Regions from separate parts of the Bacillus songklensis genome, predicted to be linked through region 1. Evidence: a T-box and tRNA genes for the amino acid it is inferred to sense, from the RefSeq annotation. Region 1 holds a T-box; the other holds one or more tRNA genes.

The links. A T-box is a leader RNA that pairs with one kind of tRNA and senses whether it is charged. The one in region 1 lies ahead of leuS (leucine--tRNA ligase), so its partner is inferred to be a tRNA-Leu.
Region 2: it encodes a tRNA-Leu, which carries the amino acid that the T-box ahead of leuS (leucine--tRNA ligase) is inferred to sense. The anticodon was not compared.

What each region holds. Positions count from the first base shown of each region.
Region 1 covers NZ_JBHRZT010000020.1:785,263-801,311, forward strand. The annotation lists gene pepV (dipeptidase PepV) at 42-1,451, opposite strand; gene ACFOU2_RS06955 (DeoR family transcriptional regulator) at 1,797-2,018, shown strand; gene ACFOU2_RS06960 (pseudouridine synthase) at 2,137-2,862, opposite strand; gene ACFOU2_RS06965 (hypothetical protein) at 3,124-3,351, shown strand; partial or broken gene ACFOU2_RS06970 (IS5/IS1182 family transposase) at 3,486-3,686, shown strand; gene ACFOU2_RS06975 (XapX domain-containing protein) at 3,854-4,021, shown strand; gene ACFOU2_RS06980 (SMR family transporter) at 4,082-4,234, opposite strand; gene ACFOU2_RS06985 (putative polysaccharide biosynthesis protein) at 4,381-6,021, opposite strand; gene ACFOU2_RS06990 (BaiN/RdsA family NAD(P)/FAD-dependent oxidoreductase) at 6,178-7,449, shown strand; gene ACFOU2_RS06995 (sporulation protein Cse60) at 7,664-7,843, opposite strand; gene ACFOU2_RS07000 (DUF2553 family protein) at 7,848-8,081, opposite strand; gene ACFOU2_RS07005 (rhodanese-like domain-containing protein) at 8,289-8,594, opposite strand; gene leuS (leucine--tRNA ligase) at 8,882-11,296, opposite strand; T-box leader at 11,395-11,634, opposite strand; gene ACFOU2_RS07015 (GntP family permease) at 12,011-13,333, opposite strand; gene ACFOU2_RS07020 (MDR family MFS transporter) at 13,746-14,942, opposite strand; gene ACFOU2_RS07025 (glycogen biosynthesis protein GlgD) at 15,106-15,270, opposite strand; gene ACFOU2_RS07030 (YtzC family protein) at 15,288-15,551, opposite strand; gene ACFOU2_RS07035 (TIGR01212 family radical SAM protein) at 15,751-16,049, shown strand, end outside.
Region 2 covers NZ_JBHRZT010000043.1:188,924-204,972, forward strand. The annotation lists partial or broken gene ACFOU2_RS10520 (hypothetical protein) at 151-346, shown strand; gene ACFOU2_RS10525 (YitT family protein) at 667-1,239, opposite strand; gene ACFOU2_RS10530 (hypothetical protein) at 1,588-1,842, opposite strand; partial or broken gene ACFOU2_RS10535 (cold-inducible protein YdjO-related protein) at 2,020-2,196, opposite strand; gene ACFOU2_RS10540 (glycoside hydrolase family 1 protein) at 2,180-3,445, opposite strand; partial or broken gene ACFOU2_RS10545 (helix-turn-helix domain-containing protein) at 3,792-4,206, shown strand; gene ACFOU2_RS10550 (SIS domain-containing protein) at 4,285-4,641, shown strand; partial or broken gene ACFOU2_RS10555 (hypothetical protein) at 4,671-4,790, opposite strand; gene ACFOU2_RS10560 (2Fe-2S iron-sulfur cluster-binding protein) at 5,663-5,983, opposite strand; gene ACFOU2_RS10565 (hypothetical protein) at 6,441-6,602, shown strand; gene yhbH (sporulation protein YhbH) at 6,696-7,874, opposite strand; gene ACFOU2_RS10575 (hypothetical protein) at 8,110-8,265, opposite strand; gene ACFOU2_RS10580 (PrkA family serine protein kinase) at 8,355-10,250, opposite strand; gene trmL (tRNA (uridine(34)/cytosine(34)/5-carboxymethylaminomethyluridine(34)-2'-O)-methyltransferase TrmL) at 10,642-11,124, opposite strand; gene ACFOU2_RS10590 (amidase domain-containing protein) at 11,185-12,072, opposite strand; gene queG (tRNA epoxyqueuosine(34) reductase QueG) at 12,140-13,282, opposite strand; gene ACFOU2_RS10600 (B3/B4 domain-containing protein) at 13,406-14,071, shown strand; tRNA gene ACFOU2_RS10605 (tRNA-Gly) at 14,203-14,276, opposite strand; tRNA gene ACFOU2_RS10610 (tRNA-Leu) at 14,349-14,430, opposite strand; tRNA gene ACFOU2_RS10615 (tRNA-Leu) at 14,463-14,551, opposite strand; tRNA gene ACFOU2_RS10620 (tRNA-Cys) at 14,562-14,636, opposite strand; tRNA gene ACFOU2_RS10625 (tRNA-Gly) at 14,649-14,723, opposite strand; tRNA gene ACFOU2_RS10630 (tRNA-Gln) at 14,728-14,802, opposite strand; tRNA gene ACFOU2_RS10635 (tRNA-His) at 14,828-14,903, opposite strand; tRNA gene ACFOU2_RS10640 (tRNA-Trp) at 14,916-14,989, opposite strand; tRNA gene ACFOU2_RS10645 (tRNA-Tyr) at 14,995-15,079, opposite strand; tRNA gene ACFOU2_RS10650 (tRNA-Thr) at 15,214-15,289, opposite strand; tRNA gene ACFOU2_RS10655 (tRNA-Phe) at 15,300-15,375, opposite strand; tRNA gene ACFOU2_RS10660 (tRNA-Asp) at 15,386-15,461, opposite strand; tRNA gene ACFOU2_RS10665 (tRNA-Met) at 15,534-15,610, opposite strand; tRNA gene ACFOU2_RS10670 (tRNA-Val) at 15,631-15,706, opposite strand; tRNA gene ACFOU2_RS10675 (tRNA-Glu) at 15,714-15,788, opposite strand; tRNA gene ACFOU2_RS10680 (tRNA-Ser) at 15,810-15,901, opposite strand; tRNA gene ACFOU2_RS10685 (tRNA-Asn) at 15,905-15,979, opposite strand; rRNA gene rrf (5S ribosomal RNA) at 15,989-16,049, opposite strand, start outside.

The sequences.
Region 1 (16,049 bases):
TGGATGATTACCGTCATCTGGAGGCTTTTGAGTCAGCCCCTTTATTTCGCTAATTCGTATATAGCTTGTGCATAAATGGCCGCGGCTTTTAACATATCTTCAATCATGATATATTCGTCCTTTTGATGGGCCAATTCCTCTCGGCCAGGGAATAATGGTCCGAATGCTACCCCTGCTTTCAATGAACGGGCATAAGTGCCTCCACCAATGGAAAGCAATGTCGCCTCTTCCCCTGTTTGTTCCGTATACACTTTCTGTAACGTTTTAATCAGCTCATGATCTTGTTCTACATGATGAGGTTTGGAATCAGAGACATTTTCCACGTTCATATGATAAGCTGCACTCATTTGACGAATCGTATCAATCGTTTTTTCAATGTTCGCTGTAACCGGATAACGGGTATTGACACCTATTTTACCGCCCTTTGTTTTATCATAATGAAGAATACCCACATTGATCGTTAACTTTCCTGTAATATCATCACTGTAGTTTACGTTCAGCTTCTCACCTGTCGTATCTCCCACAAAATATTGATACACGTACCCGATGAACTCTTTTGCCTGCTCATCCAACGGCAATGTATGTAAAAACTGACTTAATATCAAGCCCGCATTTTCCCCTAATTCAGGAACGCTGCCATGAGCTGATACCCCTTCAAGCTTTAATGTAACGAGTTGGCCTTCCACGTTGACCTTTCCCTGTAATTCACGCTCTTGCAAAAAGGTTTCGAAAGAAGAAGAAAGATCAACAGAAGAATCATTTACGACCAAAATAGCTTCCGCAAAATCAGGAACCATATTATATCTTCTGCCTGACTGGAATGTTTTTAATACTATTGTCCCTTCTGTTGATAAACTGCTGTTTTGGATCAAATCAAAGTCGGCAATCCCTTTTTCGGCATAAATAATGGGGAAATCCGCATCGGGCGCAAAACCCATTATTGGCATTTCTTCGTGCTTGAAGTAGTGATCCACACATTGCCAGCTGCTTTCTTCATCGGTTCCCAAAATGATACGGACCCTTTTATTTAATGGCAGATTCAATTCTTTTACGATCTTCATCGCATAATAGGCTGCCATTGTTGGTCCCTTGTCATCAATGGCACCGCGCGCATAAATGTTCCCATCTTTGATTTCCGCTCCATATGGATTGGTAGACCACCCATCGCCTTCAGGAACAACGTCCACATGACAAAGAATGCCAATTAGTTCTTTTCCGCTTCCCATTTCAATATGGCCTGCATAGCCATCTACATTTTTCGTCTTGAATCCGTCTTTTTCGCCCAGTTGCAGCAAATGGGTTAAAGCACGGTGGATTCCTTCTCCAAAAGGCATCTCTTTCGTTTTGGTCGATTCGTCCAGCACGCTTTTGATTTGCAAAAATTGTTGCGTATCTTGAATCAGCTGCTCTTTTCGTTTTTCCACTTCATTCAACCAATTGATGTTTTCCATGATCCGATTACTCCTTTTCGTCATCTACTTTCTCACTTTATCACATTTTTTTTTGAAAACAAAAGGGAAGAACATGGGCAAAACAAAGCAGGATTTTTCAGTCTAAATTTTCAGTCTTTTTAATAAAATGTAACAAAACAGGAATAATAAAGGAGGGTGTTACAGAGAAATTACATAATCATATCAGTTTTTTGTAAATATTGTGTTAATTTGTGCATTTGCCTTTTAATTTCCAATGGATTTTGTGTACAATATAATTGTAGAAATTTTTACTTTAATAGTGCTTGACATCTTAGAGTGGGTAGTAAGCTTTGCCATGCGAAAAAATGATAAGGAAGTGGTTGTTTGAAACCTTCAACTAACCGAATGCTAACTCGTATCAAAGCAGTCTACATGTTTATCCGTAAAAATGGAACAGTGACTACACAGGAACTGGTGGATGAATTTGGTATTACACCAAGAACCATTCAACGAGATTTAAACGTGTTAGCATATAACGACCTAGTTCACAGCCCGAGCCGTGGCAGATGGGCAACTACAAGCAAAAAAGTAAGGATGTCGTCATAATAAAATGGCATGGAAGTAAAAATGATATAAAGACAAGCACTTAAATATGGTACACCCATATAATGATTGAAATAATTTAGAAAAGAACCTTTCATTGTAAAAGGTTCCTTTTTTCTGGTCATATATCTGTTGGTGTATAAGATTGTAATAATTCTATCTCTTCCTCCGTTAATTCTCTATATTCTCCAAGCTCCAACCTGTCATCCAGCTGCAACGGTCCCATCGAGATTCTCTTTAAATACGTCACTTTTTTCCCTACCGATTCAAACATTCGTTTCACTTGATGAAATTTGCCTTCCGTAATCGTTAACTCAATCTCTGATCTGTCCCCGCTTGATAAAACGGTTAGCTTAGCCGGTTTGGTCATATATCCATCATCCAGTATCACACCCTGCTTAAAAGCTTCTACATCTTCTCCTGTCACAGGCGCGTTAATGCGGGCAAAATATGTTTTTGGTACATGTTTTTTAGGAGACAATAACTTATGTGATAGTTGTCCGTCATTTGTCAGCAATAAAAATCCTTCTGTATCCTTATCCAGCCGCCCTACCGGAAAAGGCTCATATACCGCATCCTCCAACTCCAACAAATCTACAACCGTTTTTTGCTGCAAATCTTCCGTTGCCGAAATAACCCCTTGCGGTTTATTCATCATTAAATAAATAAATTCTTTATAAGAAACGATTTCTCCATGGACGGTTACTTCTTGCTCATCCGGATTGACCTGTGTTTTTGGATCCTTAACTACTTCTTCATCTACCTTAACAGCCCCGGATTTCAATAACCCTTTCACTTCTTTTCTGCTGCCGTATCCAACGTTAGCCAGTAATTTGTCAATTCTCATTTTTACACCTCTAACTGTCTAAATCTCCCTATATTGTACCACGATATTTACTTCTCTATTTTCTTTCTATATAAATCCAACTTAATCTCTCGACATAAGCCGAGTTGCTTTATTCTATTCATGGCTTTTTTGTTCTTGCATCCTGGATAAGCTAAAAAGGTTCAATGTGGATTTATATAGTCAAGAATAGGCATTTGCTCTATTTCACATTCGTCTATTTTACATACACTAAGGTGTAAACTTAAAAAGGAGTGAATTTCAATGTATTCTTATTATTATGATTCTATGTATAATATCCCTCAACAGGTTTATGAACCAGTGTATGGTGTATCTCAAGAGACTTATGATCAATGGTATGATGGACGCCAACAATTTCCGGGCGGATTTGGTCAACAATTTGGCCAACGCTTAAATCGTCTTGAAAGAGAGGTAGAGCGTCTTGACAGACGTGTCAGCCGAATCGAGCGCAGATTAGGGATGGGATTTTAAAAAAAGAAAGGGGAGTCCTTCTCCACGGGCTGTCGAGAAACCTCGACAGCCTATTTATTTGTCTTTTTTCTTCATTTATTCACCGCGTTAATTTGTTATAATATACGTAACTTGATTGAGACGGTGAATCCTTTATGTTTCATACAAGAAAAGAAACCCAAAATGAAATAGAATTTGTCTGCATCCATGATTTAGTGCCGAAGGATCATCTTCTTTGCAAAATGGATCAGTATATTGATTTTTCCTTCATTTCCTAAAAGGTTCGTCCTTTCTACTGCGAGGACAACGGTCGCCCTTCTTTGGATCCTCTTATTTTATTTAAAATGGTGTTCATCAGGGCTGACTCAAAAGCCTTCAGAAAAAAACGTTCATGTTTTTTGATCAGATAGACAAAACTAAAAAGAATGATTGCTTCATCCCTTTTAAGATTTTAACAGAAGCAAAAGCCCCTCTTACCGGTTATAAAGATTAATAAATCAACATACAGATGAGGTGTGATTCCTTGGAGGAAGTCGTCTTAGCACTTGTAACGGGAGGTTTTGTGGGTTTTTTATTCACGCTATTCCGTTTACCATTACCTGCTCCACCAGTTTTAGCGGGCGTAGCAGGAATAATCGGCATTTATTTAGGACATAAGTTGTTTAACTGGGTTTCTATTTTCTTTAAATGAGCTTACAAAGGTTCTCGTATAAGCGATTGCCAAGAACCCTTAATGCCGCTTGGTGATCGCTTATGCGTAAAGAATTTGACATGGGCGTTTTTGGCTCATGTCAAATTCTTTACGTGGATTTATATATATTTTTTCTTTCCAAATTAATACTCCAATTAGTGCGATGGCTGCCGTACTTACTCCAGACCAAACAGCATAGGCCTCAATGTGTATAAACTCAACATACCTATTAGATAAACTAAGACTAAAAGAGAGGACCCGTCATGAAAATCCAGCAAAACCAGAGGATTCCGTGACGGGTCCGTTCAGTAAAGATCAACTTTTGTCATTGATTAGAGACTTATGGGACAGCCTCCTTTTTACACACTCTTTTGCCTTAATAACTTTCGACGGATGGTATTTTCCAATCGCTTACCCATTACCTTTTCCAACAAACCAGAGCGATATGATGCATAGAAATAAACCCCTGCTCCAATGATGGCTCCTGTCATCGAAATCACTCCCGAAGCGAGACGTCCATCCTCATACGTCATAAACAATGATAGGCTATATTGTACCGATAAAACGGCTAACCCCATTAATAAAGCAAAAATCGTCATTAATAATGATCGCTTAATGAGCACCTGGAAATCATAATGTGCATGTTTTTTAATCATATAAAACGTATACACAATCGAAACCGTATAGCCTAAAGCGGTCGCTAAAATAGAGCCAATTTCATGGAACACGAAAATGAATGGCATATTAAACACGATTTTTACTAAAAGACCAAGCACTAAGCTAATGACAGCATATTTCTGTTTATTAATTCCTTGCAAAATAGCCGCATTCACTGTAAAAAACGAAAACCATAAAGCTAAAGGAGCGTAAATTCGAAGGATAGCTCCGCCGGCAACTGCCGCATCTTTGACGTCATATAAAAAACCATAGATTGGATAAGATAGGACCGCCAAGCCGATAACAGCTGGAAGAACCAAAAAGACAATCGTTTGGTATGTTTGGTCAATTTGATGCTTTAAAAGAGCATGGTCACCGTCTGTAAAGGATTTAGTGATGGTCGGTACAAGCGTCAATCCAAATGCTGTTGCGATGGAAAGTGGAATCATCACCAATTTCGGCACCCATGTTTGGATGATTCCAAACATGTACTCTGTTTTCTCCTTCTCTCCCGCTGCAATCATTGCCTTATTAAACGTGTATTGATCGACATATTGAAATAAAGGAATGGCCAGGCCGATAAACACAAACGGCCCTGCGTATGTGAACAACTCTTTAAACATTTGGGCTGTTGTAATATTAGAAGGTTCAATACTTTCCTCCAATAGTTTGTCCAAATGCGGCTTTCTTTTCTTCCAATACCAAAACAGCACAACAAGACCTCCGAGCGCCCCTACAAACGCAGCAAACGTGGCAAAGCCAACAGCCGTTGCAACCGTTCCGTGATACACCTTAATAACAATATAAGCGGCAACTAATAAGAAGACGATACGGACAAGCTGTTCGACCACTTGAGACACAGCTGTCGGACCCATCGATTGGTGTCCCTGAAAAAAACCTCGAATAATACTCATCATCGGGACAATGATAAGGGCTATACTGACCATTCGGATGACCATTGTTACATCTTCAACTGAGTTTTCCAGCCCTTCGCTTCCTAACGTCGCTTTGGCGATAGAAGGCGCAGTCATGTAAAGAACAGCAAAAGCTAAAAAGCCTGTTACCAACATCAGTTTTATTCCAGCACGAAATAACCTTCTGCTTGTATAATAATCTCCCATCGCGTTATACTTGGATACGAACTTTGAAACGGCCATCGGTACGCCCGCTGTGGCCAAACTTAAATAAATGGTATATTGTGCATATCCGTACCCGAATAAGGTACCTCCCAATGTTCCCACAAGGGCATAAAAAGGAAATAAATAGATCATTCCTAAGATACGTGAAGCATACGTCCCTAATGTTAAGACAAACGTTCCTCGTAAAAGTTTAGAATCAGACATGAATGTGCCTCCAATATTGCAACTTACATAATGATAATAGTGATATGGCAGAAAATAAGCAAGTAAACATACTGCGTACCGAATAATTGTAACGGAACTTTTGATTTTTGTCAGGTACTGAAGTCATGTTTTAGAAAAGAACAGGTTGGTGAAAAGATGAAGTATGATGTAATTGTCATCGGGGGAGGACCTTCGGGACTCATGGCCTCGATTGCTGCAGGTGAAACAGGAGCAAAGGTGCTGCTTATCGATAAAGGTAATAAGCTTGGAAGAAAGCTTGCGATTTCCGGGGGCGGCCGCTGCAATGTTACGAACCGGCTGCCCGTAGAAGAGATTGTGAAGCATATACCGGGTAATGGCCGCTTTTTATATAGCGCCTTCTCTGTTTTTAATAATGAGGATATTATTTCTTTTTTTGAAAATCTCGGTATTCAATTGAAAGAAGAAGATCACGGACGAATGTTTCCGATTACCGATAAAGCCCAATCAGTAGTAGATGCCTTAATCGGTGAACTCAAAAGACTAAAGGTGGATATTCAAACAAATACTCCTGTCGAAAAGGTGGAGTATGAAGATGGCCGCGTAAAAGGAGTGCATTTAAAAGACGGACGCTTTTTCGAGGCAAAAAGCGTCATCCTTGCGGTAGGAGGAAAATCTGTTCCTCATACAGGATCAACCGGTGACGGATATGCATGGGCAGAAGAAGCCGGTCATACGATTACCGAACTTTATCCAACAGAGGTACCGGTCACTTCGGGTGAACCATTCATCCAAAATAAATCATTACAAGGGCTTTCATTGCGAAATGTGGCTTTAAGTGTATTAAACAAAAAAGGAAAACCGGTTATCACCCATCAAATGGATATGATTTTTACTCATTTTGGCTTATCCGGACCCGCCGTGTTACGCTGCAGTCAGTATGTCGTAAAAGAGTTAAAAAAACAAAAAGCGAATACGGTCACGATGAGTCTTGATGCAATTCCCGACAAACATGAGGAACAGCTGTTTCAAGAAATGCTTAAACTAATAAAAGCTGATCCTAAAAAAGCGTTTAAAAATGTATGTAAAGGACTGCTTCCTGAACGTTATCTATTATTTTTACTAGAGCAGGTGGGCATTGACGGACAAGCTGCCGCAGGGCAAATATCCCACGAAAAGATCAGGCAGTTCGTCAAACTGTGCAAACAGTTTCCTATTCAGGTCAATGGTACCCTCTCCCTTGAAAAAGCGTTTGTCACCGGAGGAGGGATTTCTGTTAAAGAAATTCATCCGAAGGAAATGGCGTCCAAGCTGATGGCCGGCTTATATTTTTGCGGAGAAATTTTAGACATCCATGGCTATACGGGAGGATATAACATTACGGCTGCTCTTGTGACAGGAAGATTAGCAGGAACAAACGCCGGGCAATATGCTCGCAGCCATTCATAAGAAAAGCGGAGGCGACTGTTTAGCTCCGACGTCCGTTGGAACTCCTGACAAAGAACCGCTTTTTGGTTCTGTAGGAAGGAGTGAAACGTAGGAGGAGCTAGGAGCCGCAGCTAGACAATAAGAAAAGCGGAGGCGACTGTTTAATCTTGAGGGCCGTAGGGGCTGGCTCGTGCAAGCTAGACCACCAAGAAAAGCGGAACGAGCCTGGGATTTCCTAGGCTCGATAAACAACCATGGCTGAAAAGCAATAAATTTGTTCCCCCTCTTGATCTACGTGAAGAGCAACCTGGTACTTAATGTCGATGAGACTATCTTCCGATAACGTTCCCAAAAATCGGTTCAATTTTTGTTCTAGGTCTGTTTCATGCTCCTCATCAAATAATTTCACTTGCACCTATTCAACACCACCCTAAATCGCACCCTTCTACATAAGGTCCGGAAATAACAGAGGACGTGTCAATGACCTTTAAAATCTTCCCCTCTTCATACACATAGCCGTCCTGCAAATCATACTGCTTTCCTTCTTCTGAAAAAATAATTTTACCGATCATTTCTCTGTGAAAATATAACTCCATATACCCATCCTTTAATTTCGCGTTCACCCGTTCTGTCACGTTCATGATATGAAGCATTGGCATTCCTCCTTTCTTCATGTTTACGACAAAATCCATCAACTTATGAATAACGTTCAAAAAATTTCCTTATCCGTAAATCGGGACAAAAAAAGAACCTTTCCCATCACCCCAGCGAGTTGCAAGGTTTGGATAGAAAGATTCTCTTTAAACTCAAGCTAGATTGACCTAGTGTTAACTTTAGGCCCATTCCCGTATTAGCTGTATTTACTCTACATCTCCTGACCATTCTAACATGCCGCCAACCATATTGCGCACCTTGTATCCTTGCTCTTGAAGGTATTCACAAACACGCTCGCTGCGATAACTGGATCGGCAAATAAAGATATACTCTTTGTTTTTATCAAAGTAATCCAGGTTTGCTGGGATATCACCCATTTTAATATGTATTGCTGTTGGAATTTTCCCGGATGCCACTTCTTCATCTTCACGAACATCGACAAGCAATAACTTTTCTCCTGCTTCTAATTTCCTTTTTAATTCTTCTGTTGTAATCGTTGGAATATCTCTCATGTCATCTACCCTCTTTGCTTTGTATTGTTGAAGCTATTGTAACAAAAAAGACAGCATAAATTCCATGCAAACATACCTAAAGCCCGAAATTCCTTGCCTGTCTATAATAGCTACAAAAGATAAAGGACACTTCCATCAGTGGGGGTTTTCCTTTATACCCCACTTAAACTTCTCCGATTACGCTAAGTTTTGAAGTAGAGGTCTTACTGCCCGTTAATGCGGGATAAAAATCCCCTCATCCACTGATGCAAAAGACGATCGGGAGATTAACTTCCCGATCGTCTTTTTTAGTTAGCAACAATATTCACTAATTTACCAGGAACAGCAATAACTTTACGTACTGTTTTTCCTTCGATTTGCTGTTGAACACTCTCATCCGACATGGCTATTTCTTCCATTTCCTCTTTTGAGGCTTTCGCAGAAATGCTTAGTTTGGCACGAACTTTTCCGTTCACTTGAATGACGATTTCTACCTCGTCTTCTACAAGTTTTGCCTCATCATATGCTGGCCATGCTTCGTAAGAGATGGATTCGCTGTGGCCAAGTTTGGACCAAAGCTCTTCTGCAATATGCGGACAAATCGGTGACAATAGTTTTACAAAGCCTTCCACAAATGTTTTTGGTAATACTTCCGCTTTATAGGCATCATTGATGAAGACCATTAGTTGTGAAATACCCGTATTAAAACGAAGTCCCTCATAGTCTTCCGTCACTTTCTTCACTGTTTGGTGGTAGACACGTTCTAAGACCGCATCGCTGCTGTCTTGAATTTTGTCACTTAGCGTACCATCTTCATTTACAAACAAACGCCATACCCGATCCAAGAAACGGCGTGATCCATCTAATCCTTTTGTTGACCATGCAATAGACGCTTCAAGAGGTCCCATAAACATCTCATACAATCGAAGGGTGTCCGCTCCGTGGCTTGTTACGATTTCATCAGGGTTCACTACGTTTCCTCTTGATTTACTCATCTTTTCATTGTTTTCCCCTAGAATCATTCCCTGGTTAAATAATTTTTGGAATGGCTCTTTTGTTGTCACAACACCGATGTCGTATAAGAATTTATGCCAGAAACGTGCATACAGCAAGTGAAGCACCGCATGTTCTGCACCGCCGATGTAAATATCGACCGGCAGCCATTGTTCAAGCTTTTCAGTATCCGCTAATTTATCATGGTTATGCGGATCGATATAACGCAGGTAGTACCAGCAGCTTCCTGCCCATTGCGGCATCGTATTTGTTTCACGGCGTCCTTTTTTGCCTGTCTCAGGATCCACCACATTTACCCATTCCTCGATATTGGCTAATGGAGATTCTCCTGTACCGGACGGTTTGATTTCTTTTGTTACTGGAAGCATCAACGGAAGTTGTTCCTCAGGCACAACTGTCATCGTGCCGTCTTCCCAATGAATGACAGGAATTGGCTCGCCCCAATAACGCTGACGGCTGAACAACCAGTCACGAAGACGATATGTGACTTCTTTGGAACCAATTTTCTTTTCTTCCAGCCATTCAATCATTTTAGTAATAGCTTCTTCTTTGTTTAAGCCATTTAAGAAGTCGGAGTTTACATGCTCACCATCACCTGTATACGCTTCTTTCGTTACGTCTCCTCCTGCCACTACTTCTTTAATCGGCAGATCGAACTTTTTAGCGAATTCAAAGTCACGCTCATCGTGAGCAGGTACTGCCATAATCGCACCCGTGCCATAGCTCATTAGTACATAATCGGCAATCCAAATCGGCATTCTCTCGCCATTTACCGGGTTGATTGCGTATGCACCTGTAAACACACCTGTCTTATCCTTTGCTAAATCTGTACGCTCAAGATCACTTTTTGCTTTCACTTGATCCAAATAAGTGTTTACCGCTTCTTTTTGCTCAGAAGTCGTAATTTTTTCAACAAATGGATGTTCAGGGGCTAACACTGCGTACGTTGCACCAAACAAGGTATCCGGACGCGTCGTGAAAACAGTGAACGTTTCATTATGCCCTTCAATATTAAAGTGAACATGCGCACCTTCAGATCGGCCTATCCAGTTACGCTGCATTTCTTTAATGCTCTCAGGCCAGTCAAGTTCTTCCAAATCTTCTAATAAACGATCTGCATAAGCTGTAATTTTTAACATCCATTGCTTCATCGGTCGGCGTTCAACCGGATGTCCTCCGCGCTCGCTTTTGCCGTCGATGACTTCCTCGTTGGCCAATACCGTCCCTAATGCCGGACACCAGTTTACAGCCACCTCATCAATATAGGCTAAACCTTTTTCGTAAAGCTTCAAGAAAATCCATTGCGTCCACTTGTAGTAATTTGGATCTGTCGTATTGATTTCTCGATCCCAATCGTAGGAGAAACCCAGTGATTTAATTTGACGGCGGAAATTATCAATATTGTGCTTTGTGAATTCAGCAGGGTCATTTCCAGTATCTAACGCATATTGCTCAGCAGGCAGCCCGAATGCATCCCATCCCATTGGATGAAGCACATTGTACCCTTGCATGCGTTTCATTCGGGACAAGATATCCGTTGCGGTATATCCTTCAGGATGTCCTACATGAAGACCCGCCCCGGATGGATACGGGAACATATCTAACGCATAAAATTTACGTTTACCTTTATCCTCCGTCGTTTTGAACGTTTTATTGTTTTCCCAATAATGCTGCCATTTTTTCTCAATCTCTTGATGATTGAAAGCCATGAATTGTCCTCCTCATTTCATTATTCACTCTGAAGATTGATAAAGTCATCTACTCTCATTCTAGACAGTTTGACCTAAATAAAAAACCTCCCATCCCAAAAAGGGACGAGAGGATTCTTTCATCTTCCCGCGGTACCACCCACATTAGTGCATAAAACTGACACTCGCTTTAATCCTTTAACGCAGGCAATACGGCAAACATTACTCTTGCTTGTAAGCAAGCTGTTTCACATTTGCAACTCAAAGGCGAGTTCATGAACGCTCGTTTGCTGACTTACACCAACCGTCAACTCTCTTTGCTCGCTTCGTTCATTACTACTCCTTTTCAACGCTTTTCATTGTCTCATTACTTTGTATTGTAAATAATATGGTTTAAAACCGCAAGTTGTTCGTTCGTATTTTACCAAAATTATTTTTATCCCACTCTAACGGACAGTATCCCACCGAGTAAAGTTTCCCTTTATTACATAGTATACTATTTTTACAAACAGAAAACGAGCACTGAGATAATAGAGGGCATTTATACTGTCATCATCACATTCTTTTCATTTTTTATTTTCTATTATGTTCTTTTATTTTTTTATTATACCATTATACTGCTATTCTCAGGTAAGAGAAACCCTTTTAGGAAAGCTTGGATAACTACGACTATATAAAAGCACGCTGTCCTTTTACAGGATAGCGTGCTCCGTATAGCCTATTACTCTAGCCTTGTTATAATCCTAGACCAAAGGAGAATAGAACAATAGCTAAAATAACACCAACCAGCGGAACAATGACCGTCATGGCACCAACGGCACCATAAGCATCTTGATGGGATTCTCCGCAGATTCCGCGTATCGTTGTGACAACATAACCATTATGCGGCAAAGAATCCAAACATCCCGAGGAAATAGCAAGGACACGGTGCAGCGCCTCTGGATTGACTCCTATGTCCATATAGTGGGGAGCTAAAATCGGTAAAGCAATCGCTTGACCACCGGATGCAGACCCGGTAATACCTGCAATGGCACTAACAGCAATCGCCCCCCCAATTAGCGGGCTTCCGGGAATACTTGTCATGGTATCGACCGCTACCTGGAATGCCGGCACAGCTTTTGCCACTCCGCCGAAGCCAACAACAGCCGCTGTATTACCGATGGCGATTAACGCCCCCAACGTTCCTTCCGATACCGCACTCCAGTAATTACGGAAGTATTTCCAGTTAATAAGAGTCGTTGCGAGAACACCGCCTAATAAAGCGATAATTAGTGCGGATTGCTTTAAAGAATCATGGAATACAAAGGAAATAACTAGGACAACTAATAAAGGAATTAAACTTAAAATCGGGTTTGGGAGTTGACTGTCATCAGCTGTAATGGGATCATTGTCACGTGCAACGAAACGTTCACCCTTTTCTACTGCTTTTTTAATCATCCGTTTTAGCCACCAATAACCAAACACAGCCATAACGATGGCCACGATTAAACTCACTTCCCAGCCTGCATACGGACTAGTTCCTAAATACTCGATTGGAATCCAGTTTTGGATTTCGGGAGAGCCCGCCGATGTCATCGTAAATGTAACCGAACCAAATGCCAGGGCAGCTGGGATGAATCTTCTTGGTAAATCGGCTTGTTTGAACAAGCTTACTGCCATCGGATACACTGAGAATGCTACGACGAATAGACTGACGCCCCCATATGTTAAGATAGCACAAGCCAGCACGACCGCTAATGCGGCACGCTTCATCCCCATTTTCTCAACAATCCACTTAGAAACAGAATCAGCCGCACCACTGTCTTCCATCACCTTTCCAAAAATGGCCCCCAGCAAGAACATTAAATACCAGGACGTCACGAAGCCCGAAAAACCAGTCATATAATTTCCGACAAAATTAGCTTCTCCTTCTCCTACAAGCTGCGGAAAAAGAGGCATGCCGCCCAGCACTGCCACAAACAAAGCACAAAGCGGGCCGGCAACCAGGAGATTCATTCCTCTCATGGTTAAGATGATTAATAAAGCAAGTCCCCCGATTAGACCAATCATACTTAACATCTTTTCTCCCCCTTTAACATATCATTATAAAGAAAACGCTTTCAATAACTTCGAAAACACCTTTCAAGGTTGTCTTCTCTGTCTATCACTATATTATTTTGGTTATAACCATTACATTCTACATTTCTCAAAAAATATATGAATCCACGTAAGACCTTTTCAGCCTATTCCGGATAAAGGGACAGAAGGACCGTGAAGAGAATAGGAAGTGATGACAGGTGTTAAAAAATTACGTTATTTATATGAATAAACGGACATGAATAAAAAGCATCCATGTCCGTTTACTTACGCATAAGCAGTTGGCAAACAACCCTATGGTCTCTTGCCAACTGCTTATTTGAGAGCCTTTATAAGCTAATTCAAGATGATAGAACAGAACGACCGTATGAAAATCTGAACCATAACAATAAGTTTAGGAAGCAGCCCCCGCAATGGTTTCGGCTTGTTGCACTTGATTGATTTTCCGGTTATACGCCGCTGTGGTGAATAGAGAAATAACCAAGAAACCAATCAATACGTAAAACAGGGCACTCATATTGTAGTAATCTGCCAGTACGCCGCCAATTAAAGGACCAATCATTCTTCCGCCTGTTGCTGTACTGTTTACCACACCTTGATAAAAACCTTCTCTTCCCTTTGGGGCAACCATGCTTGCAATAGTCGGCACGGCCGGCCACACAAACATTTCCCCAATCGTCAAGACAATCATAGCTACAAGGAAATGCCAAAATTGATGAGAAACGGAGACAATAGCAAATGAAGCAATAAAGATGGAAATCCCAATCATGATTTGAGCTTTTAATGTTTTGGCTATTAATTTAATAAGACCATTAACAATCGGCTGTCCGATCACAATGAGCAACCCGTTGATCGTCCAAAGCAAACTATATTGTTTCAATGATATATCGATCTCCTGTGTATAGGCAGAAATTGTTGAGGCCCATTGGGAGTAAGCAACCCAGCATAGTAAATAGCCCATACAAAGCGTTAGCAGGGCTTGAAATTTGGCGTGGTTTTTTACAGGAGATATCTCATCGAGTACACTAACTTGTTTGGCTTTTTCTGCAGATATCTTACGATAGGAAAACGCTGCTATCAGGAAAAAGAGCATATACATCATCGCATTGGCAATAAAAATATATTTAAAGGAATAAGAGGCAACGAGCCCGCCAAGAGCAGAGCCAATAGCAACACCGGCATTTTGGGCAACATACAAAGCATTGAAGGCTTTACGCCCTCCTTCCGGCCATACCGTTCCACCCATTGCATACATGGCTGGAAATACAATTCCTGACCCTAGTCCGATGATAACGAGCAAAACGATGTAAAAAGACCACTCATGGAAAAAGACGAGTGTAACCAATGCCGCAAGTGTAATAAGGATTCCTGATAAAATGGATTTATAGCCGCCAACCTTATCAAACAACACTCCGCCCAATAGATTTCCGACAACACTTGCTCCGGAATTGAGCATTAACACGACACCGGCCACAGAGAGTGATTTACCTAAATGCTCATGAATATAAATCGTATTTAAAGGCCATAAGAAAGAAGCCCCTGTTACATTGATGAGCATTCCAATTACTAGGAGCCAAAGTGCACGAGGCATATATCGAGTACCTCCTTTTTAAACTTTTTAAAACCGTAAATTTCGAGTTCCAAAATAAATTGTATGGCCTTCTTGCCCTTTTGACAATACAAAGAAAAAACTTTATTTTTTTGAAATATAAGATCTTTTTCATGCATAAAAAACAGCCCGCTGGAGGCTGTTTTTATCGATCGGGATGCTGTTTTGATCGGATTGGCTGTGCTTTTTTAAGGTTCTTTTTCTTTATTTCTTGAACTGGATCAGATTCGCTTCCTAACTCCATATCTTTATTATTGATGCCGTTTTTTGTTTTTTGTTCGGGATTGTTTTGTTTTGAACGCTTCTTCATTTGTCTGCCCCTCCCTTTTAACGGTCTTCCAAAATCATTTCATTTTGCAGATTTTGAACTTGTAAACGCATACGGTAAAGTTGCTCTCTTTGCTGTGCATTCGCACTATGAGAAAACTCCTCCAGCTCTTTGTATGCATTTTCTAACCCTTGTTGTGCTTCCGTATATTCAGATAGGTTATAATGTTCTTGTTTTCGGCTTTCAGATAATTGCCCTTTTGCAAATCGAACGGTATCTTCACAATGTTGCAGAAGCTTATCAACAGATTGACGAGTTGTCATATTATTCCCTCCAAATCATTAATGCACATCTATAGTTTGCCTCATGCTCCATCAAACATTACCATCCATTTTTTCTCTGCGGAGTTCCATTTGGAACAACTTATAATTTTTGATACAATTGTTTGATGTAGCTTATCATCACCAAGCATATTATTCAGGTAGAATGTTATATACATTTTTTAAAAGGAGGTTTACTGACTTGAATCAGTTCAACCCATTTCCATATGCAGCAGACGATAAACGTTATCATACATGGAACTATCATTTACGCCAAACCTTTGGCCATAAAGTATTTAAAGTAGCACTTGATGGAGGATTTGATTGCCCTAACCGTGACGGTACTGTCGCCTATGGCGGATGTACGTTTTGCAGCGCGGCAGGATCCGGCGATTTTGCAGGAAACCGCGCTGATAATCTCGTCAAGCAGTTTCATGATATTAAAGATAAAATGCATGAAAAGTGGAAAGACGGCAAATATCTTGCCTATTTCCAGGCTTT
Region 2 (16,049 bases), on a different contig from region 1:
TGAGTATAAGAAAATCGTTCCCGATCTCCATTGTAGGACGATTGAAGAATTGACTTAATTGTCATTTTAATATTTTATGATAAGGAGTTTAATCCTTCCTTTCAAATATATCTATTCATCTTATCAAATTAGGATAAAAATGTATTCATTATGGCCATCTTAATGGATGGGTACGGTGGAACAGCCGGGCTTGTAACCGTTGAGGACATTTTGGAGGAAATTGTGGGCGAGATTCGTGATGAATTCGATGCGGATGAAGTCCCTGATGTTCAAAAAATAAAGGAAAGTCACTACATTTTTGATTCAAAAGTATTAATCGATGAAGTGAACGACTTGCCGGGGACAGACATTGAAGAGCATCATATTAAACGAATTGAAGTTTTTCAAGTCAAAATTGACTCTAATGCCTTACAAGAAACAGAAATAACGTCATAGCAATACAACAAAGGCATGTACGAATAGAAACGTACATGTCTTTTCTTTGAGGCAATTCCCTCTTTTATTTCTGAGGGAGAGTTTGACTTTAGAAGTTCTGTTAATTTTATTGCCCATTTTTATGTTAAAAGAAAAGGATCGACTTATATCAATGTTTTTTAAGCATTACCACGCGTTAATCCACTATGGGGTTCTTCGTGATACTACAGATTATGCGGGATTTACCGTTCTTCAACGGACAGAAGGTACTATTACCATAAGGGAAGTCGTAACGCCTACAACAGAAATTACCACTAATGAAAACATGAAAGATGTCAATCCAATTGTCCCTATTCCCGACAGGACAACAATACTATCAATTACAAAGATTAATATCCCTACATTCCATGAAGTCCATTTGGCTAAAATCTGAGCTACTAAATCTGTTCCACCTGTACTTGTCTCATAACGCAGCATTAATCCTATACCGATTCCAACCAATGTTCCTCCCAGAATCGCACTCAAGAAAATAGGTAAGTCAAAATGATGTCGCAACGGAGAGAGCCAATCAATTAAGAGTGATGAGAGCAAGAGGCCGTTTAAGCTGTTATAAAAATAATTCCTCTCATATTTCCAGGCATATAAGTATAGAGGAGTGCTTAAAACAATCATGCATAATCCAGTAGGGAAAGAAAAGTAATAATGGAGAATAGGAGCAATACCAATAACGCCCCCATCTAATAAATGATAAGGGGCCAAAAAGCCGCTAATGCCTATCCCTAATAAAAAGCTGCCTAAAAAAGCGGCCAATGTCTTCTGAAGGATATGAACCACCTTTTTCTTTAATTATTCACTTGTAATGTATGTCCCAATCTGAACATCTAGAAGGAAAATAAAAAAATGCATAAAGAAAGCCGGTAAAATCCGGGCTTTCTTTATGAGCATGCCTTGCCCTCTTCCTCTTTCCGAAAGACACTTCTCATCGCATGGAACACATCGGCTTTTTGCTTAAGAATATAACGGGAGCACTTCCCATCATTGATATTCTTTAAACTTGTTTCTCCAATCATAAGAAAAAAATCTTCAGCTGCGAGCTGAAGGTTAACATAACATTCGTTCTTCAACTAAACCGCTCCGTTATCACTATAAAAAAAGCGACATTCATTTCTATGCTCATTTTTCGTATTCAACAGGGATTAGGTCCATTTTTACCTTTTTAGCTACAATATAGCGTGTATAGCCATCCGTGAGAATCTTCGTATCCCGCTTAATTGTAATGGGTTCATCTAAGGAGCCTGTCCGTTTTACGTAGTCCACGACTTTCTGTATTTTTTTAGGGTTAGGACGTGAATTTAAAAACTCTTCCGTTACAACAACCTCTTCAAGTGACATAAAATCTTCAGTTCCTTCTGGTCCTTTTGTTTTCAACTCTATTTTCACCTCTTCTTCAGTTTAATTATATACTTTATTCGATTTTCCAGTTAATATAACGGAGTCCTGCAGGGAGCAAAAAAGCTCGGAGCAAAAATAGTCCAAGCTTTTATCATATAACATTGTTATTGTACAAGACATAGATATAGATCGTTTTCGATAGAGATTAGGGGGCAACTTTTCTAAAAGACGTTCCCCAGCTCTCATCTTATGACCGCATAACGGACAATTTTGATGATTCTCATAGGAGAAATCCTTTCTCATCCACCCAATACCGTCTTCTGATTCACATTCCCAAACCTCTGTTTGTTCCTTAGGTAACCGTTCTTCATTTTTATAGTTTTTCCCCATTTGTTGCAATTACGTCTTTATACCAGAAGAAAGACTTTTTCTTTTTGCGTTCTAATGTCCCACTGCCATCATCATGTTTATCAACATAAATGAAACCATAACGTTTAGAGAACTCGCCTGATGAAGCACTTACCAAATCAATGCAGCCCCAGCTTGTATAGCCCATTAATTCAACGCCATCTTCAATTGCTTCACCCATTGCTTTAATGTGATCACGAAGATAATCAATTCGATAGTCATCATTGATTGAACCGTCCTCTTCTACTTTGTCATAGGCTCCTAACCCATTTTCTACAACGAACAGCGGTATCTGGTAGCGGTCATACAATTGGTTTAAGCTAATACGTAATCCTACTGGGTCGATTTCCCACCCCCAATCGCTTGCCTTTAAGAAAGGATTCTTAACTCCGCCGATGAGATTTCCTTTTGTATTTTCTAAATCTGACTTGTCTTTTTTCTCTGTTCTAGACATATAATAGCTAAATCCAATATAATCTACAGTGCCCTCCCTAATTAACTCCAGGTCACCGTCCTGAATTTCTAATTCAATATTATGCTCCTTGAAATAACGTTTAATAAAAGCAGGATATTCGCCTCTCACCTGAACATCTGCGCAAAAATAGTTAAAAAAGCGTTCTTCTTGGAGGGCATACATCACATTTTCCGGATTGGAATCATACGAGTAAACTGGTGCATATAAAATCATGCATCCAATTTGAGCGTCTGGAATGATTTCGTGACAAGTTTTTACAGCAATGCTGCTAGCAACAAATTGATGATGGAATGCCTGGAATGTTGGTTGGTATTTGTCTTCTTCCTTTTGGATAGAGAAACCAAGGCCCTGGATGGGCATAATAAATCCACTATTGATTTCGTTAAAGGTCATCCAATATTTCACTTTGTTTTTATAACGGTTGAATATCGCATTCACATATCTTTCAAAGAAGGTAACCACTTCACGATTTCTCCAACCTCCATATTCTTTAACAAGATTTAACGGCATTTCATAGTGAGAAATTGTTACAAGATGATAAAAGTCAATGGCTTCATGGTTTGGATAACTGTATTTCTCTCGATCGATTTCGAAATTAAAACCCGGGGATTGTAAAATTTTAAGTCTTTCTTTTCCACCTGGAAGAACATCGGCAATATTTAATCCTTTATTTCCTTCATAAAACCCGCCTTCTATTTGATTGGCAGCTGTAGCTCCTCCCCATAAGAAACCTTCAGGGAATTGATATTTTTTCATTTGATTGCCTCCCGATATTTTATCCATAGTAATTAGCATTTGTTTGTCGTGTAAATTTATCAAAAAAATAGGCGAGAACACCCCTTCCTCAAGGAATGAGAAGGGCGTAACCCAAAGAGTAAATGGGGGATGGAATCGCCTTCGGACTAGAGATGGCTCACTTGCCATCTCAATTGTCCGACTGTTTGAGTGTATATAAAATGACTTGAAAATCATCATTGTACGAGTCCCGCCCCTTTTCCTCCTTTTGTGTATCTGATTTTTCCAAGCGAGTTTCTTGATAAAACAGAACAAATGTTTTTATTTTTATTCCTAATAATGGTATAATAAGGAAGGGGGGAAAGCCATGCTGATCAACAAAGCCTATAAGTTTCGCATCTATCCAACTAAAAAACAAGCCACTTTAATCCATAAAACTATTGGGTGTTCATGTTTTGTCTTTAACTATTTTCTTACCAAATGGAATAATAACTACACAGAAACAGGCAAAGGATTAACCTATCATTCGTGTTCTGCTCAATTAACGCAACTAAAAAAAGAGTTGGTATAGCTAAAAGAAGTGGATAGTATTGCCGTTCAATCCTCTTTGAAAAACCTTGCGGATGCGTACACTTGATTTTTCAAGAAACAAAATGATGCCCACGCTTTAAATCCAAAAAAACAAGATTCAATCCTATACAACTAAACATACGAATGGAAACATAAAAAGCCCCCAACATTCAATAGTTGAGTTTTTTGAGCGGACGTTAAAAGGTGATATAGAAGAAAAAGTCAGGAAGGCTGCAAGTCTAGTTACCAAAGCAGATAATGTCATTTTTATTGGGATAGGAAGCTCAGGTATTCTTGCTGAATATGGTGCGAGATATTTCTCAAGCTTAGGTAAATTTTCGATGTATATTAAAGACCCTCACTTTCCTATTCACTCCAAACTCATGTTTAACAGCGTAACAATTGCTTTATCTGTCTCAGGAGAAAATAATTTTACAGTCACTCATCTTCATCAACTTAAACAAGAAGGAAGTAAAATTATTAGCATTACAAACACTAAACTCTCAACCATTGCAAAAATCTCTGATATAAACATTCCATATTATGTAACTGAGGAATTTTTTGAAGAAGCTAATATTACTACACAAGTACCCGTTGTTTATATTCTAGAATCTATGGCTCGTGAAATATATAAACTTAATCAATAGCCTGATATTCGGAATGAAACAAACGTTTATCCAGTTCCTTTTATGCCACAGCCTCCAAACCAACCAAATAACTTTTGTGTTCCGTAAAAGATAAAAACTTTTCTTGTGGATTCCCCACAATAGCCGTAATATGATGAATTCCCATCGATTTTTTAGTCATTTATATGATCTCCCTTCTATCTATAAAATCTGGCAGTGTAAACATCTTCACACACGTTATCAACAACTTTCGAAATAAGAACACAACCTGAATATTATTTCGAATTCGAGATATAAAGCCTAATAAATTTGATATTCCCTTTTTAACCCATTTTCATTGAATTTTAAAATATGTTTTACCTGTACTGGATGTTTGTAAAACGAAAAGCCTATTATAAAGTCTTTAACCGTGTTTCCATGATAGTCGAATGTAAAGCTCTTCGTCCCATCTAGATTGCCGCTAGATACGCAGATAACTGTATCTGTATATCTTGATGTTTCCCCAATGCTTCCATAGTGATACATCATTATATATGATTGAAAATATGATGGCATGTACCACCTAAAATTCTAAGCCAATACATTGATCTTAAAAGATAGTATGTTAAAGTTTTTATCCTTAGGATATATTCCTTGCCATGAATAGTAGATTTGAATTTTTTCTCATATATAGGTTAGTTATTCAAAATAAATTCAAAGCAAATACTTTTAATTAAAAAATCTTTAATTCTATATAATTAGAAAACGTCTACTCAATCATTGTCAATCCCTGATTTTTAAAAGATTAACTGATTTTATTAAAAAGCATACAAGAGTACTTGTATGTTTTTCTACCCCTATGAGGAACTTGGTATAGTTAGCATGTTCCTTTCTTTTTTGGTTCTGCATTTTGAATGGGCTCACTCATGAATGTAAGGCAAGTCAAGGTTCTTTGGTATAAAGAAGTCTCCGATCGGGAACGTTTGTTCATCCTGTGTAACACAGGCAAAAACACTCCTTTTACGGCTGGTTTATGTTCTCTGTTTTGAAATACAAAATTGACTTATTCGACTGGTCTCGGACCAGCATCCATACCAGAGCTTGCTACTGTCATAATAGGACGAACGGCTACATCTCCACTTACACGAATTTGACAAGATAAACGCAAATGATCTTCAATCCCTTTTTGTGAAAAGGCATTTTTTTCTGCATTGGTTATATCACAAAACTCTCCTGCCAATACTTCTACTCTGCAGGTCGTACATTTTGCCTTACCTCCACAGCGGTGGAGAATATCTACACCGTTGTCCTCTAGTGCTAATACTAACTTTGTCCCATTTTCTACTTCAAAAGTTCCTCGTCCTGGAACCGTTACATTTGGCATCTTATAACCTCCCCGTCTAAATAATGAATGCTTAAAAACTTCTAACATAATTATCGCCTAACCTTGTATTTTATAGACATCAACCTGAGATTGACGGGACACTTTATATTGGAGGATAAGAATGATAAAATTTGTCGTCATTTATACTTTCTTCACGTACCTGTTATATGTTTTATCCTTTACTTCAGTTAATGACATAGAAGACACTGTATACTTTTTGTATTGGAAAAGACGATAAGTCATTCAACCCCAAAGTATTTGTAACACGAGGAAATTTTGCATCATTCTTATCCTGATTTTATAAAGTAGCTACAAAAAAAGATGAGTCCTTATTAAAGAATTGCCCTTGTTAGCACAATAAAAAACTGTGAGGTCTCCTGTCCGGCTGCCTCCTCTATCGTAATGCATAAAAGCAATCTATCCAACACAAAATACCCAACAACGGGAGGTGGCTAGATTGCCAAATAACAGAAAAAAAATGCTAAAGGGAGACGCGGATCAGACCGCGGATGAACTCATTGACGGACCGGTAAGTCCTCGACCAGATGTCTCATGGTCCTGGTCTGAACATAACGGAAAACAATCAAAACCGACAAAGACAGAATCAGCAGAGGAATAGTTAGTATACTGCCCCGTTAGCATAATAAGAAGAGGAGCCACCGTAGCGGTTCCTCTTCTTCAAAAAAAGTGATTGCTCACTCCGATCGTTTCTTTACGCATATGCCTTATCTTCTTCATCTTTCCGAAAGAAACTTCTCATCGCATGAAACACATCGGCTTTTTGTTTGAGGATATAATGATAAAATTTGTCGTCGTTTATATTCTTATATGCGGACATTAGCGTAGAATGTCGATTATATTGATTCACTTCCCCATACCCAAACATGTTAGATACTTTCATCAATTCATGCACGAATTTTACGCATCGAGCATTGTCTGATGTTAGATTGTCTCCATCCGAAAAGTGAAATGGATAAATGTTATAGCGGACTGGATCGTATTTTTGATCAATTAGTTCAAGAGCTTTTCGATAAGCTGAAGAACAAATCGTCCCCCCGCTTTCTCCTTTTGAGAAGAAATCTTCCTCTGATACGACCTTGGCTTCTGTATGATGGGCAATAAATTCGATATCTACCTTTTCATATTTGGTACGCAGGAATCGTGTCATCCAGAAGAAGAAGCTGCGGGCCATGTATTTTTCCCAAATTCCCATTGATCCACTTGTATCCATCATAGCGAGAACTACTGCCTTTGATTCAGGCTTCAGCACTTCATTCCACGTTTTAAACTTTAAATCTTCCGGAAAAATGGGATGAAAACTAGGCTTACCGCTCATAGCATTGCGTTTGTAAGCCGACATGATTGTTCTTTTTTTATCGATATTACCCATAAGTCCTGTACGGCGGATGTCATTAAACTCAATATGCTGCACCACGTTTTGGTCTGTTTCTTTTCTCTTTAATCTTGGCAATTCCAACTGTGCAAATAAAGCTTCTTCCAGTTCCATCATGGATACTTCGGCTTCATAATAATCTTCTCCTGCTTGATCTCCAGCCCCCTGGCCTTTTCCGGCCCCCTGCTGACCTTTCTCCTCGGCTCCATCTCGTGCTACAACATCTCCTACCTTACTGTCTCCATCCCCTTGACCCACATGTTTATTTTTATCATAGTTATAACGGATACGATATTCATCTAAGGAACGGATCGGAATTTTGACGACATCTCTTCCATTTGACATAATGATGCTTTCTTCTGTAATGAGATCCGGAAGATTGTTTTTAATCGCTTCTTGAATTTTTTCTTGATGTCTCTTCTGGTCATCATGGCCTTTTCGATGGAGGGACCAGTCTTCTTTTGAAATCGCAAAATTTTTGTTATCTTCTTTTCCCATCTTCTTCCCCTCCTTATTTATTAAAAAACTGTCACCTTTTATAAAGTCTTTACATAAAGTATGGTGAATGCTTTTTTAGAAACAACGCCCCTCTATAAAGGTTGGTTACTCTATACTATGCATTAGCTAGAGATAATTGACAAATAATTACGACAATTAGACAATTCCCCATAAAAAATAGACAAGTCTCTCTGTGCTTGTCTACTTTTACGGAGAATTATTACTTTGTTTATTGTCAATCATCATATTGTTCAGGATCTGGAGACATTCCTTTCTTTTCTTTGAGTTCTTTATTTGTCTCCATATTCCTCATGCCTCCTGCATGTTCCTTCATTTCCTTTAAATTTCGCACCATTAAACCATTCATCGGTTGTTCTTTTTCTTTCTTCATCATTATCACCTCTTGTTGTTCAATTCCCGTTATCTGCTACTTTTAAACCTTAAGCATACAAAAAACACTGCCAAAAGGCAGCGCTTCTCTCATCGGTTTAATAAGCTTCCAACATAACGAAGCAACTCATTAGCCGAAACTGAATTATATCCGTGTTCGTCGATTAACCGAGCCACTACTTCATTGACTTTCTTCAACTGCTGTTCATCTGGTGTTTTGGTCGATGTCGTAATTTTCACTACATCTTTCAAGTCTGCAAACAGCTTCTTCTGGATCGCTTCACGCAAACGCTCATGAGAATTATATTCAAACCGTTTTCCTTTGCGTGCAAAAGCAGAAATTCGAATTAAAATTTCTTCGCGGAACGCTTTCTTCGCATTTTCGGAAATGCCGATTTGCTCTTCGATCGAGCGCATAAGCTTTTCATCTGGATTCATTTCTTCACCTGTGAGCGGATCACGCAGCTTATTTTTATTGCAATATGCTTCAACGTTATCCAAATAGTTATCCATTAACGTCTTAGCCGATTCTTCATATGAATACACAAACGCTTTTTGTACTTCCTTCTTCGCAATTTCATCGTACTCTTTTCGTGCTGAAGAAATGCAGTTTAAATAGCGCTCACGATTTTCATTCGAAATAGATGGATGCTGATCCAGCCCTTCTTTGAGCGAGCGCAGGACATCAAGTGCATTGATGGATTTTACTTCTTTACGGATGATTGTCGATGAAATCCGATTAATGACATAACGCGGATCAATGCCGCTCATTCCTTCATCTGGGTACTCCTTCTGCAATTCCTCTACATCTGCATCATTATAGCCTTCCACCGCTTGCCCATCATACAGCCTCATTTTTTTCACTAAATCGATGTCACCTTTTTTCGGCTCTTTCAAGCGGGTTAAAATCGTAAACATGGCAGCTACACGAAGTGTATGTGGAGCAATGTGTACATCTGATACATCACTTTCGCTAATCATTTTTTCATAGATGCGCTCTTCTTCACTCACTTTTAAGTTATATGGAATCGGCATGACGATAATACGCGAGTGAAGGGCTTCATTTTTCTTATTGGCAATAAATGAACGATACTCTGTTTCATTCGTATGGGCGACAATGAGTTCATCTGCACTAATTAACGCAAAACGGCCAGCTTTAAAATTCCCTTCTTGTGTCAACGATAGTAAATGCCATAAAAACTTCTCATCACACTTTAACATCTCTTGGAATTCCATCATTCCGCGGTTGGCTTTATTTAATTCACCATCAAAACGATAAGCTCGCGGATCAGATTCTGAGCCGAATTCGGCAATTGTTGAAAAATCAATGCTTCCCGTTAAATCGGCAATATCTTGAGATTTTGGATCCGAAGGGCTAAACGTTCCGATCCCGGTACGCTTGTTTTCAGATAAGAAAATTCTTTCAACCAACACATCCTCTATTCGTCCGCCATATTCTTCTTCAAGGCGCATCATGTTAAGAGGAGACAGGTTACCCTCTATACGAATACCATATTCCTTATAAAAATCTTGACGAAGATGATGCGGAATAAGATGCAGCGGATCTTCATGCATTGGGCATCCTTTTATAGCGAAAATAGCGCCGTTATCTGTATGGGAATACGCCTCCAGCCCTCTTTTAAGCATTGTTACAAGTGTAGATTTACCGCCGCTGACAGGTCCCATTAGTAACAAAATTCTTTTTCGAACGTCTAGACGTTTTGCTGCCGGATGGAAGTATTCCTCCACAAGCCGCTCTAATGCATCCTCTAACCCAAACAGTTGTCCGCTGAAAAATTGATAGTTTCTTTTTCCATTCACTTCTTCAAAACCAGCATCTTTGATCATATTGTAAACTCTGGAATGTGCCGACTGAGCGACCCAAGGTTTCCGTTTTATAACCTCTAGATACTCTGCGAAGGTGCCTTCCCATTTGAGCCTTTGTTCTTCTTCGCGGTACATTTCAATCTTTTTTAATATATCCATTAAAGAACCTCCCTACCATTGATGCTACTGATCAAGATTAATACACTTTATGCGGGGATGTCCTTGAACATGCTTTTTTTCATTTTGTGAATCTAAAAACTTTAAACATTTTGTTAAATTTTGCTCATACTTTCCGTTCACACGGATAGACACATGGGCTATAATAAATTTATGACCTATTGTGGAGAAAGTAAAACAAATTAAAGGAGGAACACAGCGGTGAGAACGATTTTAGTGCTAGGTGTTATGTTAACATTCTTATCAGCGATTTTTACGGCTGGATATAATGACAAGCCTGGAGTAAAACGCAAATAATTTTTTTCATAAAATGAAAGCCTTGTCATCTCCAAAAGATGACAAGGCTTTTTATGTTGCATTTCCTATCCGGGTTTTATGATAACCCCGGAAAGTTTTGCTGCTTTAGAGCTTCATAAATAAGAATGGCAGCTGTATTCGATAAATTTAAAGCTCTTACTTTATCGTTCATCGGAATACGCAGGCAGCGCTCCATATTATTTGAAATGACCTCTTTAGGAAGGCCAGTTGTTTCGCGGCCAAATATAAAGAAGTAATCTTGATTTGGATCCGTATAATCAAACGTACTATACGTCTTTTGCCCGAACTTCGTAATGAAATAAAATTGCCCCTCTTTGTACTCTTCGAAAAATTCCTCTAAGGAATCGTGATATACAACCTCCACGTGCTCCCAATAATCCAATCCAGCACGTTTTAACATTTTATCATCTGTTGAAAACCCCAAAGGACGAATTAAATGTAAAGTTGTTCCTGTTGCAGCGCAAGTTCTGGCAATATTGCCTGTATTGGCTGGAATTTCTGGTTGATATAAAACAACATGTAGTCCCACACATTTCACCTCTAACAAAAAATCTAATTCTCATTATACCACTATCTTCTTAAAACAAAAGTACTCCATCTAACCAACAATACGAAAAAACGCATATTTAATATTAGGGGTATAAGCTGATGAATCCTCGTACGCCCAATATCTCATACGGCTGTTATACGTATGGGCGTTCACAAGAGGCATATCGTTTGCATCTTTTGCCACTACTACTGTTGTATGATTCCATCTGCCATCACCTTCAAAATCATAGCAAATCACATCTCCCGGCATAAGAAGCACCGGATTGGATACCTGCTTTGCCCGTAAACCGGTAGTAGAATTCTTCAAGTAAGCATGGAAGGCATGAGCAACCGCCCAGCTGTAACTCCATGAATTGTTTTGCATCCACCAACCCTTCCCCTTATTCGGATACCCTCTCATCGGTGCGCCGCCCTCATGGACACACTGAGATATAAAGTTCGTACAATCAACAGCAAACTTCTTATATTTTGGGTTATAACTGTTCCACCATGTTTCCGCATACCGAACGACGGCTAAACGGTTATAATGGTAGGAAGATCTCACTTCTTCTTTCGATTCATATTCCATCACATCTTCTAAAGTTTGTTTTTCTCCAACAGGATTGACTATTTGATCGGTAATAAGCGTATCTTTATAAAAAACAGCCAACCGTGATTCTATTTCTTCCTCTATATAAAAAAATGTCCCTTGCTTGATCAATGACTGAAGATGAACATGATACAACACATCTTCTTTCGCTTCATTTTCTTTGATAGAACGAATCCAGCCTCTGGCGTTACACTTAACAATTTCGGCTCCTCGTTTTTGGAGTGAAGCTGCTTTTTGTTCGGCTTGAGAATAAATAAAGGAAGAAAAATCCTTTTTCGCACGACCATTGACTAAGTATTCTGCCCTTGCTGTAATTAAGGCATGGAGTAGTTGTTTTTTGGTCAACAAAGGTTTCACCGCTTTCATACGTTTTATTATAACGCTATGATGAAACCACACCTGTTTAACACAAAATTCACTCACTTTGCATATGGAGCATTTCTAAACCTTTTTGGATTTCTTTTAACACGTCTTCCTCTTGTTCTCGCTCATATGCTTTCTCTAAGGCTGATAATGCTGCTTGATCACCTATTTTTCCTAAAGCCCACGCAGCCATTCCTCTAATAACAGGACGAACATCTTCTTTTAGAAGCTTTACTAAATCTGGGACAGCCGTCTTATCTTTATAATGGGCTAAAGCGATAATGGCATTACGCTGAATCGGTTTTTTTCCTCGCCATGAACCGGATACATGCCCGAACTTTTCTTTGAACTCTTTATTGCTCATATGAAGTAATGGTTTCAATAAAGGCTTGGCTAATTCCGGATCAGGCTCCATCTCTGCATGAAGATGAAAGTCTTTCCCTCTATTTTCCGGACACACTGTTTGGCATGTATCACAGCCATATAATCGATTTCCCACCTTGGCCCGAAACTCTTCAGGAAGAAATCCTTTAGTCTGCGTCAAAAATGCAATACATCGCTGTGAATTTAACTGACCCGGTCCTACCAATGCACCTGTTGGACATACTTCTATACACTTATTACACGTTCCGCATCGATCTTCTATCGGGGCATCCGGAGGAAGCGGGATGTTTGTAACCATTTCTCCCAAATAGACATAAGATCCAAATTCAGGGGTAATGATAGAACAGTTTTTTCCACTCCACCCTATCCCAGCACGCTGGGCAACTGCCCGATCTGAAAGTTCGCCTGTATCTACCATGGATTTCACCTTAGCTTCTGGCATTTTCTCTAAAATGAATTGCTCTAATTTCTCAAGACGGTCCCGCAAGACCGTATGATAGTCTTGTCCCCATGAAGCCCTACAAAAAATACCTCTTCGTTCTTCCTTTGTGCTTTTTGGAGCGTTTTTTAGCTTTGAAGGATAAGCAAGTGCAATGGCGATAATTGATCTTGCTTTTGGAAGCAATAACTCAGGATTCGTTCGTTTCTCAATATCGGGCTCCTCAAAACCTGACTGATATCCTAATTGTTGTTGAGCAATTAGCCTTCCTTTTAACTCGTCAAATATTGAAGCACTGGTAAATCCAATTTTATCGATTCCAATCGTTTTACTATAAGCAATAATGTCTTGTTTTAGCTGTAGAACGTCTATCATTCAGTTTCCTCCTCTCTTTCTATATTCATTTATTGAAAAGTCTGAGCGACCGTTTAATTTCATTTCAGCTCAACAATCATTATAATAAAGGATAACAGCCTAATAAGGGAGAGTAAGTAAATGGAAATCAATATTCATTCTGATATTAAAGCAAAGATTCCAGATTTTAAAATTGGCATTATACAGTATAAACATATTTCTATTGGAGAATCTCCTCAAATGTTAAAAGGAAGACTGCGCTTGTTTCAAGAATCCATCTTTTTTGACTTAGAAACAAAATCAGTTTCTGACATACAAGGAGTGGCAGAATGGCGAAAAGTATTTAAAACAATTGGCACAGACCCAGGTAAATATCGGCCTTCAGTGGAAGCATTGTTCCGTCGGATTAAAAAGCAAACCTATCTTACATCCATCAATTCAGCAGTTGATCTCAATAATTTTTTCTCCTTACAATATGAAATACCAATTGGAATATACGACTGCAGCACTTTAGGGAGAGATATTCTCATTCGTACCGGAAACGAGGATGAGCATTATTTGGCATTGAATGAACGAGAGGTTTCCTTGAAAAACAAGATCATTTCAAGCGATGAACAAGGAGCATTTGGCAGCCCATACGTAGATTCAAAGAGAGCCCCTGTAACAGAGAAAACAACAGAAGCGATTCAAATCATCTATTTACGTCCGTCATTGCCAATGGAAAAAGCCGTTAAACTCACAGAGTCTCTGAAAGACATGTTTTTGCAAATACATGGAGGAGAAGCTACATTTTCAATTAAAATGTAGACAATTAAAAAGTGCCTTTTATTCTCAGTTTAAAGGGCACCTCCTTCTCTGGCATGTTTCACAACAAATAAAAAAAACGCAATACCCCGTTTTATGATGGAAACGAAACACTGCGTTGTAACCGATATGTATGGAGCGGGTGATGGGAATCGAACCCACGACATCAGCTTGGAAGGCTGAGGTTTTACCATTAAACTACACCCGCATATTTTATCATAATTTGTCGAACATAAAACAAAAAGAAAACAGGTATTTCTCCTGTTAAATAAAAGCTTGATACCGGTGGTCGGGGTCGAACCGACACTCCAGAAGGAACACGATTTTGAGTCGTGCGCGTCTGCCAATTCCGCCACACCGGCGTATTCAAAGCTAAACAATAAACAAAAATAAATGGTGCCGAGGACCGGAATCGAACCGGTACGGTAGTCACCTACCGCAGGATTTTAAGTCCTGTGCGTCTGCCAGTTCCGCCACCCCGGCGACAAATACATGGAGGCGGCAACCGGATTCGAACCGGTGAATAAAGGTTTTGCAGACCTTGGCCTTACCACTTGGCTATGCCGCCTTATATAAACAATGGAGCGGAAGACGGGATTCGAACCCGCGACCCCCACCTTGGCAAGGTGGTGTTCTACCACTGAACTACTTCCGCAATATGGCTGGGCTAGCTGGATTCGAACCAACGCATGACGGAGTCAAAGTCCGTTGCCTTACCGCTTGGCTATAGCCCAATCATTTTACTACTATTATAATATATGGGGCGATTGATGGGAATCGAACCCACGAGTGCCAGAGCCACAATCTGGTGCGTTAACCACTTCGCCACAACCGCCATATTTCAAATTGGCAGGGGCAGTAGGAATCGAACCCACACCGGAGGTTTTGGAGACCTCTGTTCTACCGTTAAACTATGCCCCTGTAAATGGTGGAGGGGGACGGATTCGAACCGCCGAACCCTGAGGGAGCGGATTTACAGTCCGCCGCGTTTAGCCACTTCGCTACCCCTCCATTATTCGAATGTCTAGCTATGGCTCCTAATCTTTCAGTCGTTTCACTTATGTCCATGAAACCAAAGAGCGGTTTTCCGGTCATAAGCTCCAACGCCTTTCAAGATTGAACAGTCGCCTTTGCTTTTCTTTAAATGGTGCCGGCGAGAGGACTTGAACCCCCAACCTACTGATTACAAGTCAGTTGCTCTACCAATTGAGCTACACCGGCGTTTAAGAAATGGTGGCTCGGGACGGAATCGAACCGCCGACACAAGGATTTTCAGTCCTTTGCTCTACCGACTGAGCTACCGAGCCTTTTTATAAATGGCGGTCCCGACGGGACTCGAACCCGCGATCTCCTGCGTGACAGGCAGGCATGTTAACCACTACACCACGGGACCACACATTTTGCTTAAAATATCTTACGATATTTTGCGCGAACTCCCAAAGATGAAATTCAAAGAAGTTGGAGTTGGTTGCGGGGACAGGATTTGAACCTGCGACCTTCGGGTTATGAGCCCGACGAGCTACCAGACTGCTCCACCCCGCGATAATAAATTTACATGTACATGGTGGAGGATGACGGGATCGAACCGCCGACCCCCTGCTTGTAAGGCAGGTGCTCTCCCAGCTGAGCTAATCCTCCATTATAATGGTGACCCGTACGGGATTCGAACCCGTGTTACCGCCGTGAAAGGGCGGTGTCTTAACCGCTTGACCAACGGGCCATTTAAATAAAATCACTTATATGGCGGAGAGCAAGGGATTTGAACCCTTGAGGCAGCGTTAACCGCCTACACGATTTCCAATCGTGCTCCTTCGGCCACTCGGACAGCTCTCCAAATGGCTCCACAGGTAGGACTCGAACCTACGACCGATCGGTTAACAGCCGATTGCTCTACCACTGAGCTACTGTGGAATCATATCAGCCTGGCAACGTCCTACTCTCACAGGGGGAAACCCCCAACTACCATCGGCGCTGAAGAGCT